Regions from separate parts of the Brevibacillus nigriterrae genome, predicted to be linked through region 2. Evidence: riboswitches for the same ligand, from Rfam matches in the RefSeq annotation. Region 2 holds a riboswitch; the other holds the start of a gene.

Region 1 (4,202 bases), on a different contig from region 2:
TAACATATATAAACTTTTTTGGCTGCTAAAACACCACTCTTCACAGTGGTGTTTTTTTTTTGAATTCGAAACGTTTGAGTGAAGTTTTAAATGAAATGCATTTAAATATAACTAAATAAAATTTATAAGGGTATTCCCTGATTCTTATTTGCAATTTTCCTGATTTAAATATATTTAGTTTTAATTAGATATATTTTGTTATATAGTTGATTGCGAAGATTGTTGAAATTTGCCTGGTAGTCAGAGAGATTGCGATTGAAACATAGCAGGAGAGTGATTGGATGAAACCGTTGCAAGAATTACTGAATGAGGCAGCACTATATCATGGTCATTTGTGTGCAGGACAAGTGTTGGGAGTAAGAATCAGTATGGCAGCCTTGCGTTGGTTAGGAATTGACGAACCCAAAATCGATAAAAATCTGGTCGTCTATGTAGAAATCGATCGATGTGCCACGGATGCGATTCACTCCGTTACGGGCTGTAAGCTCGGGAAGCGAACGCTTAAGCATGTGGATTACGGGAAAATGGCCGCTACCTTTGTAGACCTGAGCACAAAAAGAGCAATTCGGGTCACGGTACCGGAAAGCACAAGAGAGCTTGCCAGACAAGCGTATCCAAACCTCGACAATCCCTATAAGCTGGCCTACGAAACAATGCCGGACGAACAATTGTTACGAATGGAGGAAGTCATTGTAGAGATTCCTCCCGAGGATTTACCGGGAAAGCCATTGCGTCGCGTACAATGTGATATCTGTTCAGAAGGAATCAACGACGGCAGAGAAGTAACCTATAAGGGATTAACTCTTTGTAGGGGATGCCACACTCCAAACAATTACTATAAAAGGATTGGAGCCAGCAATGAATCGGTCGGTGAATTGGCGCTGAAATATCATCAAAGAGGAATGAACGGTGCACAATCTGTCTTGAATGCATTAATGGATTCGCAAGTCATTCCCAATGTACCATTGTTGGTGGACATGACTGCTGTCTGGCAGGGTGGTGTCGTCGGGAAAACATGTTCTGCTTTGGCAGCAGGGACACTCGCCATTGGCACATTCGAGGGTGACAAGAGTGCTGAACTGTTCGAATTCTATCAATGGTTTGAAAAGAGCTTTGCAGGATTGGAATGTACAGAAATAACGGATCAGGTTGGCGGAAGACCGTCTAAAACACAGAAAGCCTTTTGTGATCAAATTTGCCAGCAAACTGCCAATTACATAGCACAACGCAAAAACCTTCGAGCCACACACGCCTAAAGGAAACTATGGCGGTTTGGCCTGGACCATTTGTCCACAGGGTGCTTTCGGAAACGGGAGTGCCTTCCGATGTGAAAAGGGGGAGAGATGCTTTTGATGTTTCTTTCTGCCTGCTCACGTCTGTTTTGAGCAGGCTTTTTATTTTTGTATGACGAGAGGAGGTGAATCTGTGGGTTTTATTTGGACAACAGAAAATATTAAATGGTTTGAACGGGCGGCAGATCAGACTGAGTTCTATTCACTTGTGGCAAATCAGTTGAGAGATGTTGTCACGTCGCATTCCACTGTATTTGACTTAGGATGCGGGACAGGCTACCTCAGTATGGAGTTGTCACCATTTGTAGCAAGTGTAACCGCCGTTGATTGGAATGAAGAGGCACTCCAATTTTTGCAGAGAAAATCGAAAGAGCGACAAATTGATAATATCATGCGTGAGTTAAGAGACTGGAGATGTTGGCAGCCGGACAGTCAGGCTGATCTCGTTTGTATAAGCTATTGCGATGGCTTCATGGAACATTTTCCTTACCTGATGGAATTAACCAAAAGATTTCTTGTAGGGATATTTCCGCTGGAGCATCGTGAAAGCCACCCGAATCAGGAGACTTTTCCCAAGCTCGTACAGTTTCTTCAGCGTCAGCAAATTCCTTTTGAATCGACGACGATTTGCTGTGATTTCGGACAACCAATGGAATCTTTGGATGAATGTCGTGAATTCCTGAACCACTATACCAAGACGCCGAAGAAGCTGCTTCCCGATGAATTGCTCACTCGCTATCTTAGTGAAAATGAAAGTGGCTGGTATCTCCCGAAAGTTCGAAAAAGTGGTCTTCTCCTAATTGATAAAGAAAATTGGCTAAAGAAAGGTTGAAAAGAATATGAAATCGATGAGAAGAAAACTGGTAGGCAATTGGATGCTGCTCCTGCTGCTTGCCTTATCTCTCGTGTATACGAGTGCTTGCTCACAGCAAACTACTGCACCAAATGAGACACAAAAGACAGCAACACCGACCGAGACGAAGCAATCCCAGGAGCAAAAAAGAGTCATTACTGACATGGCTAACAGACAAGTGGAGGTTCCAGCAAAGGTAAACAAAGTATACTCATCTGCACCAACAGGAACCATCCTCATCTATTCATTGGCACCAGAAAAGATGGTGGGTTGGAACTACCAACTCCGCAATGGAGAACGGAAATTTGTACTGGAACAATACCATAATCTGCCTAACCTCGGAGGGTGGTACTCGTCAAATACAGGGAATAAGGAAGAAATTTTGAAAGCGGCGCCTGATGTAATCATCTCTTTTGGTACGACACGTAAAAAAGATGCAGAACAAGCAGACGAAATCCAAAAACAACTCGGGATTCCTGTCGTGGTCATTGACAGTGAACTTACCAAGCTGGATCAAGCATTTGCTTTTGCCGGTGAGCTGTTGGGGGTACAGGAAAAAGCAGCAGAATTGGGGGCTTATTGCAAACAAAGCGTGGAGGATGTCGTTGCAAAGTCAAAGCAACTTGATGACAGCAAGCGTGTTCGTGTCTATTATGCCGAAGGAGCAAAAGGACTGGAGACAGACCCGAAAGGCTCGCCGCATACACAGGTTCTTGAACTTGTGGGTGGCATAAATGTTGCTGACGTAGAGATGAAACAAGGAAAAGGCCTCTCACAGGTTTCGATTGAGCAAGTGATAAAGTGGAATCCTGATGTCATCATTTCATGGGATGATGAACGTGGAGGTTACTACAGTGGGATTGCCAAAGATCCTACATGGCAAGGGATTCAGGCAGTGAAGGACAAGAAGATTTACGAAATTCCGACGTCCCCGTTTAACTGGTTCGACCGACCACCTTCTGTAAACCGTGTGTTGGGTATTAAATGGCTCGGCAATCTTTTATATCCAGAGCTGTACCCGTACGATATGAAGGCAGAAGTAAAGGAATTCTACAAGAAGTTCTATCACTATGATTTGACAGATAAAGAAGTGAATGAGCTGCTAATGAAAGCTTCATCCAAGTAGCAAAAGTGCACAATTCCGTAAAGGGAGTGAAACACATGAAAGAACCGGTCGGACTTTTTACACCGTGCGATTGGCTAACTATGTGGGAGGGGTATCGTGAAACAAAACCCAAACGCCACAATCATGAGCCGGGAGTTAAGTACTGGAAACGTCTGGCAGAGCGGTCAGAAGATATGCATGAAAAAGCAGCAAGAACGGAGAGAGCCAACCGAGTTCTTTCCTTTATCGAGCGTACCTTCCCTTTGACTCCAGGGATTTGTGTGTTGGATGTGGGTGCTGGTGACGGGACACTTTCCATTCCTTTGGCACAAAAGGGAGTGAAGGTTACTGCACTAGATGTTACGTCAGATACACTGGAAGTATTGGAGAAAAAAGCACGTCTAGCGCAAGTTCACATCGAGACAGTGTGTGCCGACTGGAGAGAGATAGATCTGCATCAATACAATTGGACCAAGGAATTCGACCTGGTCATTGCTTCTCACACGGCAGCGGTATCTACTCAAGCGAACTTTTTCAAACTGGAGGAAGCATCTAGAGATGCTGTATATTACGCATCTTTTACCAAGCCACATCACAATCATTTTCAGGATGTTCTTTGGCCCAAGATCATCGGCGAGGAAATTGCTAAGCTAAACTACGGTGTCTATTTCGTTTTCAATTGGCTGTATGCAAGGGGAATCATCGCTTCTGTCGAGGAGTTTACCATCCAATTTCAGAAGACAGAAGAGTTCATGGAAGTGCTGAAGGAGTTTTACGAGTACTATTCCATTTTTACCGATCTGACGCAAGAGAGGAAGCAAATCATAGAGCAAGTCGTGTATGACAAAGCAAAGAATGGCATGGTGACACGACCGATCAAAATGACGACAGGTTCGATGATCTGGCATGTCAACTCTGCAAATGACGATCGGATGCATACAGAAGGTTCAAC
Region 2 (4,202 bases):
ACATGGAAAAAGCGGAATCAAAAACGCAAGCAAAGACCCGCTCTATCTGCAAATTAAATTAGTAGGATTCCCTGGAGAAGTCAAAATGGACGTGCATGATGTGTATGACGAATTAACTGGAAAAGTCATGCGTCCGATTGAACCGGGAAGTGTGCTTGGCATGACCATTCAAGTCGAAGTACCTAGTTATTTGCAAAAGCAAGCCCATATCGCTACATCAGAAATCCAATTTATTAATACCAAAACAAACTTGCTGGTTGGATCGATTCCTATTGAAATCATTAATTCTCGTTATCAAGATAAACCAAACAGCAACAATTCCAAGCAAGATCATCAAAAACATGAAGGTGGACATTAACCATGTTATCGATCTTACGCCCTAAGAAGGCAACCAAGATTCAAATCAAATCGAGAAAGTACCTGTTTCGTCGGGGGTTATGGTACATCGTAGGCTTCTTGCTGTTTTATGCGCCTTTTGCTTATTTTAACAAAGCCTTGACGTGGATGTTGCATGGAGACAAGGGAGGAGATATTCACGCCACTTGTTTCCGCATCCCGATTGCCAACCTGTTTGGCGGGAAAGGCATTGACCTGCTTTCTGTCCAAGGGATTAGCCTGCTTCTTTTGATGGGTTCCGCTTTCTTCGTTGGTGCTTTTTTCTGTGCTAGACTCTGTACAGCCGGAGCCATATCTGAATATGTAAGCAGACTTGTCCCCGATCAATTCAAGATTGACTGGACGAAATACGTGAATCCTGCCCCTATTCGCTACGGATTTCTAGCGGGATTTATTCTTGCCCCGCTTACTACGGGCTCGCTGAACTGCTCCTATTGCACTTACGGATTCCTCGAAAAGATGATGAACGGCGGGTTGTGGAGAGATATTGGCGTGTTAAGTTCGACGATCATTCTCACCGCATTCTTGTGGCTGATCATCTTTGGAGCATTAACCAAGGGTGGACGTGGATATTGTAATTTCATGTGTCCTGTCGGTGCCTTGCAAAGCCTTATTCATAGCGTCGGTGCCCGTCTCCCCTTTACCTACAAATTAAAATATGCCAAAGAAAAATGCGTCTCATGTCAATCCTGTGTGAAAGCTTGCCCTATGAAAGCGCTGAAATTGGGAGATGAAAAAATCACTTACTCCATTCACCATTGCATTACCTGTCGCCAATGTACGGCTGTCTGTCCAACGAATGCAATTACGTATGGAGCAGGCAATCGCGGTTGGAACCAAGCCACTATTCCCATGATTTCCGAACCGTGCACAGAAACGCAAAAAGGGGTGTGATCCTGATGAAGTCGTCTATCCGTATCAGAAAAGAAAAGCTGGTTTCCCTTTCTACAGGAGCAGGCGCAGCAGGATTAACGATCGGCAGTTCCGTGATAGGACCTGCCGCTCAGCTTTGCAATGGCATCTGCGGTTCTTGCGGGCTTGGCTGCAGTTCGCTCATTGCAGTAGCAACGGTTGGAATGCTCTCTATGATAAGACAAAAATATAAAAACAAAACACAAGATCAGACTGATTGAATTAGTGCCCGAGAAATATCAAAACCCGTTCCTCATTTATAGAGGGACGGGTTTTATTCTGTAAACATCCTATGCCATTTACCATAACAGAAGTAGATTTCAACGGTTATCATCTCATTGCCAACAAGGTTACAAGCTTATTTTTATATTTGACTTCTGTCGAGGCGGGTATGCAGTGATATCTTCTTTTTTTATGATGATGATTCCACTTTGTCTCTTTTCGGGCAAATAGTACCCTTCCTCTTTTTTAAGTAACAGCGTCTTTTGTATTTCAGGTGAGACTGAGCCAATTGGAATTTGATAATAAAATTCAAGGAATTCTTCAAAATCACTCAATTGCTTAAAATACTGCCCATATTCACTGGAAATCCGAATGAGGTGGTACGGTATATTCCGTTCTTTCAATTGTTGGGTTGTCTTTTGCAACGTGCCTGGATGCCAGTGATTAATCGCCGGCAACGATATGTTCCCGAGAAAAAACCGATTTTCTTTCTTGGGGTCAGGAAAAATAGCTACGATATACTGTTTCGTCGCATTCTTTAATCGGTCCAACTGGTTAAGCAAGTCAGGTTGTCTGACAATAACCACATCCGCTTGTCTGGTAGGTCTCCACGTTTTCCAATCCACCAGTGCACAAGAGATATTCGTAATCTTCTCTTGCATCATTCGTTCAAAAAGGCTTTGAACTGCTTTTGGACAACTATCCACTGCCTGAACAAATCCGACATGTGGAGCTATTGCTTGACTAAGAATACCGGCACCACAACCCAAATCAAGCACCTGCATGGACGGTCGAAACAAAAACGAGCACTGCTTGACAATCTCTTCATAATACTTCGTGTGTCTGGCAGATTCAACAAACCAGCGAATGCTTGCATCTGTCCAAATTATTTTTTCCTGTTGCATGACTTAAAAATCTCCCTTCTTTTCAGAAAAGTGAAGGTATCTCAGTTTCCCTCTATACCCTGTGGGCGAATCACGATTACCCAGGCCTACCGACCATAGCTTTCACCTTAGGCAGGTAAGCTCGAAGGAATTGAAAAACATGAAAACTCTTAACAATATCGTAACAAAAGACAATCGATAAAACTATAAGGAGATTAAATTACACTTATCAGGGAATTCCCTGATGACATTTCCCGAAGGATGTATTAGTATATCAAGTGATATTTAGTTATATTTAAATATATCTAGTTTTGTCGATCAATTGTGATGAATATAATAAGATAGAAATACTCATTACAATTTATCTTAAATCAAATAAAGGAGTGAACAGGTTGTTTAAGCATGTAAAGTCTTATTTATTTCTCTTCATGTTGTCCTTGTCTCTTATCGCCGCCCAGTTTTCACCTGCCTTCGTAAAACAAGCAGAAGCAGCAGGAGCAATTTCACTGAAAGTTGACGGCAAAGCATTATCAGTAAGCCAACCTCCAGTGATCAAAGAAGGCCGAACACTCGTACCAATGAGAGATATCTTCGAGGCATTGGGTGCTACTGTTGAGTGGAATGGAAGCCAAAAAACGGTTATCGCAAAACAGGCTGCAACGACAATCCAATTGCAAATCGGTTCGAAAACTGCAAAAATTAATAGCAAAAGTGTTACATTAGAGGTTGCTGCCCAAACAGTGAACAACAAAACAATGGTTCCCCTCCGCTTTATCAGCGAGGCATTGGGTGCAAATGTAATCTGGAATGGTCATGCCAACTCAGTTGCTATCGTTACACCGAAATTGATGGGTCAAAAAGCAAACCTGACGATTGCAGCAGCAGCAAGTTTGACAGATGCCATGAATGAGTTGAAAACGGGCTTCTCCGAAGAATACCCAAATTATAATCTTACCTTTACATTTGGTAGTTCAGGCAAACTGCTTACACAAATTCAGCAAGGTGCTCCAGTAGACGTCTTCCTCTCTGCTTCACAAAAAGAGATGGATACACTACAATCAACTTCTTCTCTGGTTCCAAACACACGAGTTAACTTTGCTGGAAACCAATTGGTGTTAATTGCTCCGAAAGACTCTAAGCTTCCATTAACTAGTTTCGATAAAATTGATGTTGCTTCACTCAAACAAATCGCATTTGGCAACCCGGAAAGTGTTCCTGCCGGCCGCTATGCCAAGGAAACCTTCGAGTCTGTCAAACTGTGGGACAAGCTGCAAGGTAAAATTGTGTACGGTAGTGATGTACGTCAAGTATTAACTTATGTTGAGTCAGGCAACGTAGATCTCGGAGTGGTATTTACCTCTGATGCTTTGAGCACGGATAAGGTAAAAATTCTAGGCATTGCCAATGAAAAATGGCAAACCAATCATTTATCCAGGTGCTGTGCTTTCCGCTTCCAAGCAACAAGCACAAGCGGATGTATTCCTTGATTACCTGAACAGTGATAAAGGAATCTCTATCCTACAAAAACACGGCTTCTTCGTGAAGTAATCGATTGAAAGGTGGCTTCCATGACTGAAGTAGACTATACTCCCCTGTATTTGTCTCTGAAAGTTGCCGGCATAGCCACCTCCATCGTTTTTTTCGGTGGAGTGCTGCTGGCACGATATTTTGCACGCAAAGAGTTTATCGGAAAAAGTGTTCTTGAATCGATTTTCCTATTACCCCTTGTTCTCCCTCCTACAGTTGTTGGATTTGGATTATTGGTGCTATTTGGGAAAAACGGTTGGA

Evidence for each region. Region 2 has a riboswitch for molybdenum cofactor ahead of ACPW7N_RS08550 (class I SAM-dependent methyltransferase). Riboswitches for the same ligand answer to the same signal wherever they lie in the genome.
Region 1: it holds a riboswitch for molybdenum cofactor, as region 2 does, so the genes downstream of both, ACPW7N_RS21695 (class I SAM-dependent methyltransferase) here and ACPW7N_RS08550 (class I SAM-dependent methyltransferase) in region 2, are expected to answer to the same signal.

What each region holds. Positions count from the first base shown of each region.
Region 1 covers NZ_JBNCMT010000036.1:7,743-11,944, forward strand. Annotated here, with positions in the region: gene ACPW7N_RS21690 (C-GCAxxG-C-C family (seleno)protein) at 282-1,256, shown strand; molybdenum cofactor riboswitch at 1,224-1,354, shown strand; gene ACPW7N_RS21695 (class I SAM-dependent methyltransferase) at 1,426-2,124, shown strand; gene ACPW7N_RS21700 (ABC transporter substrate-binding protein) at 2,132-3,271, shown strand; gene ACPW7N_RS21705 (class I SAM-dependent methyltransferase) at 3,307-4,202, shown strand, end outside.
Region 2 covers NZ_JBNCMT010000009.1:5,931-10,132, reverse strand. Annotated here, with positions in the region: gene ACPW7N_RS08565 (hypothetical protein) at 1-358, shown strand, start outside; gene ACPW7N_RS08560 (4Fe-4S dicluster domain-containing protein) at 361-1,290, shown strand; gene ACPW7N_RS08555 (hypothetical protein) at 1,296-1,529, shown strand; gene ACPW7N_RS08550 (class I SAM-dependent methyltransferase) at 1,659-2,435, opposite strand; molybdenum cofactor riboswitch at 2,435-2,574, opposite strand; gene modA (molybdate ABC transporter substrate-binding protein) at 2,807-3,901, shown strand; gene ACPW7N_RS08540 (substrate-binding domain-containing protein) at 3,855-3,962, shown strand; gene modB (molybdate ABC transporter permease subunit) at 3,983-4,202, shown strand, end outside.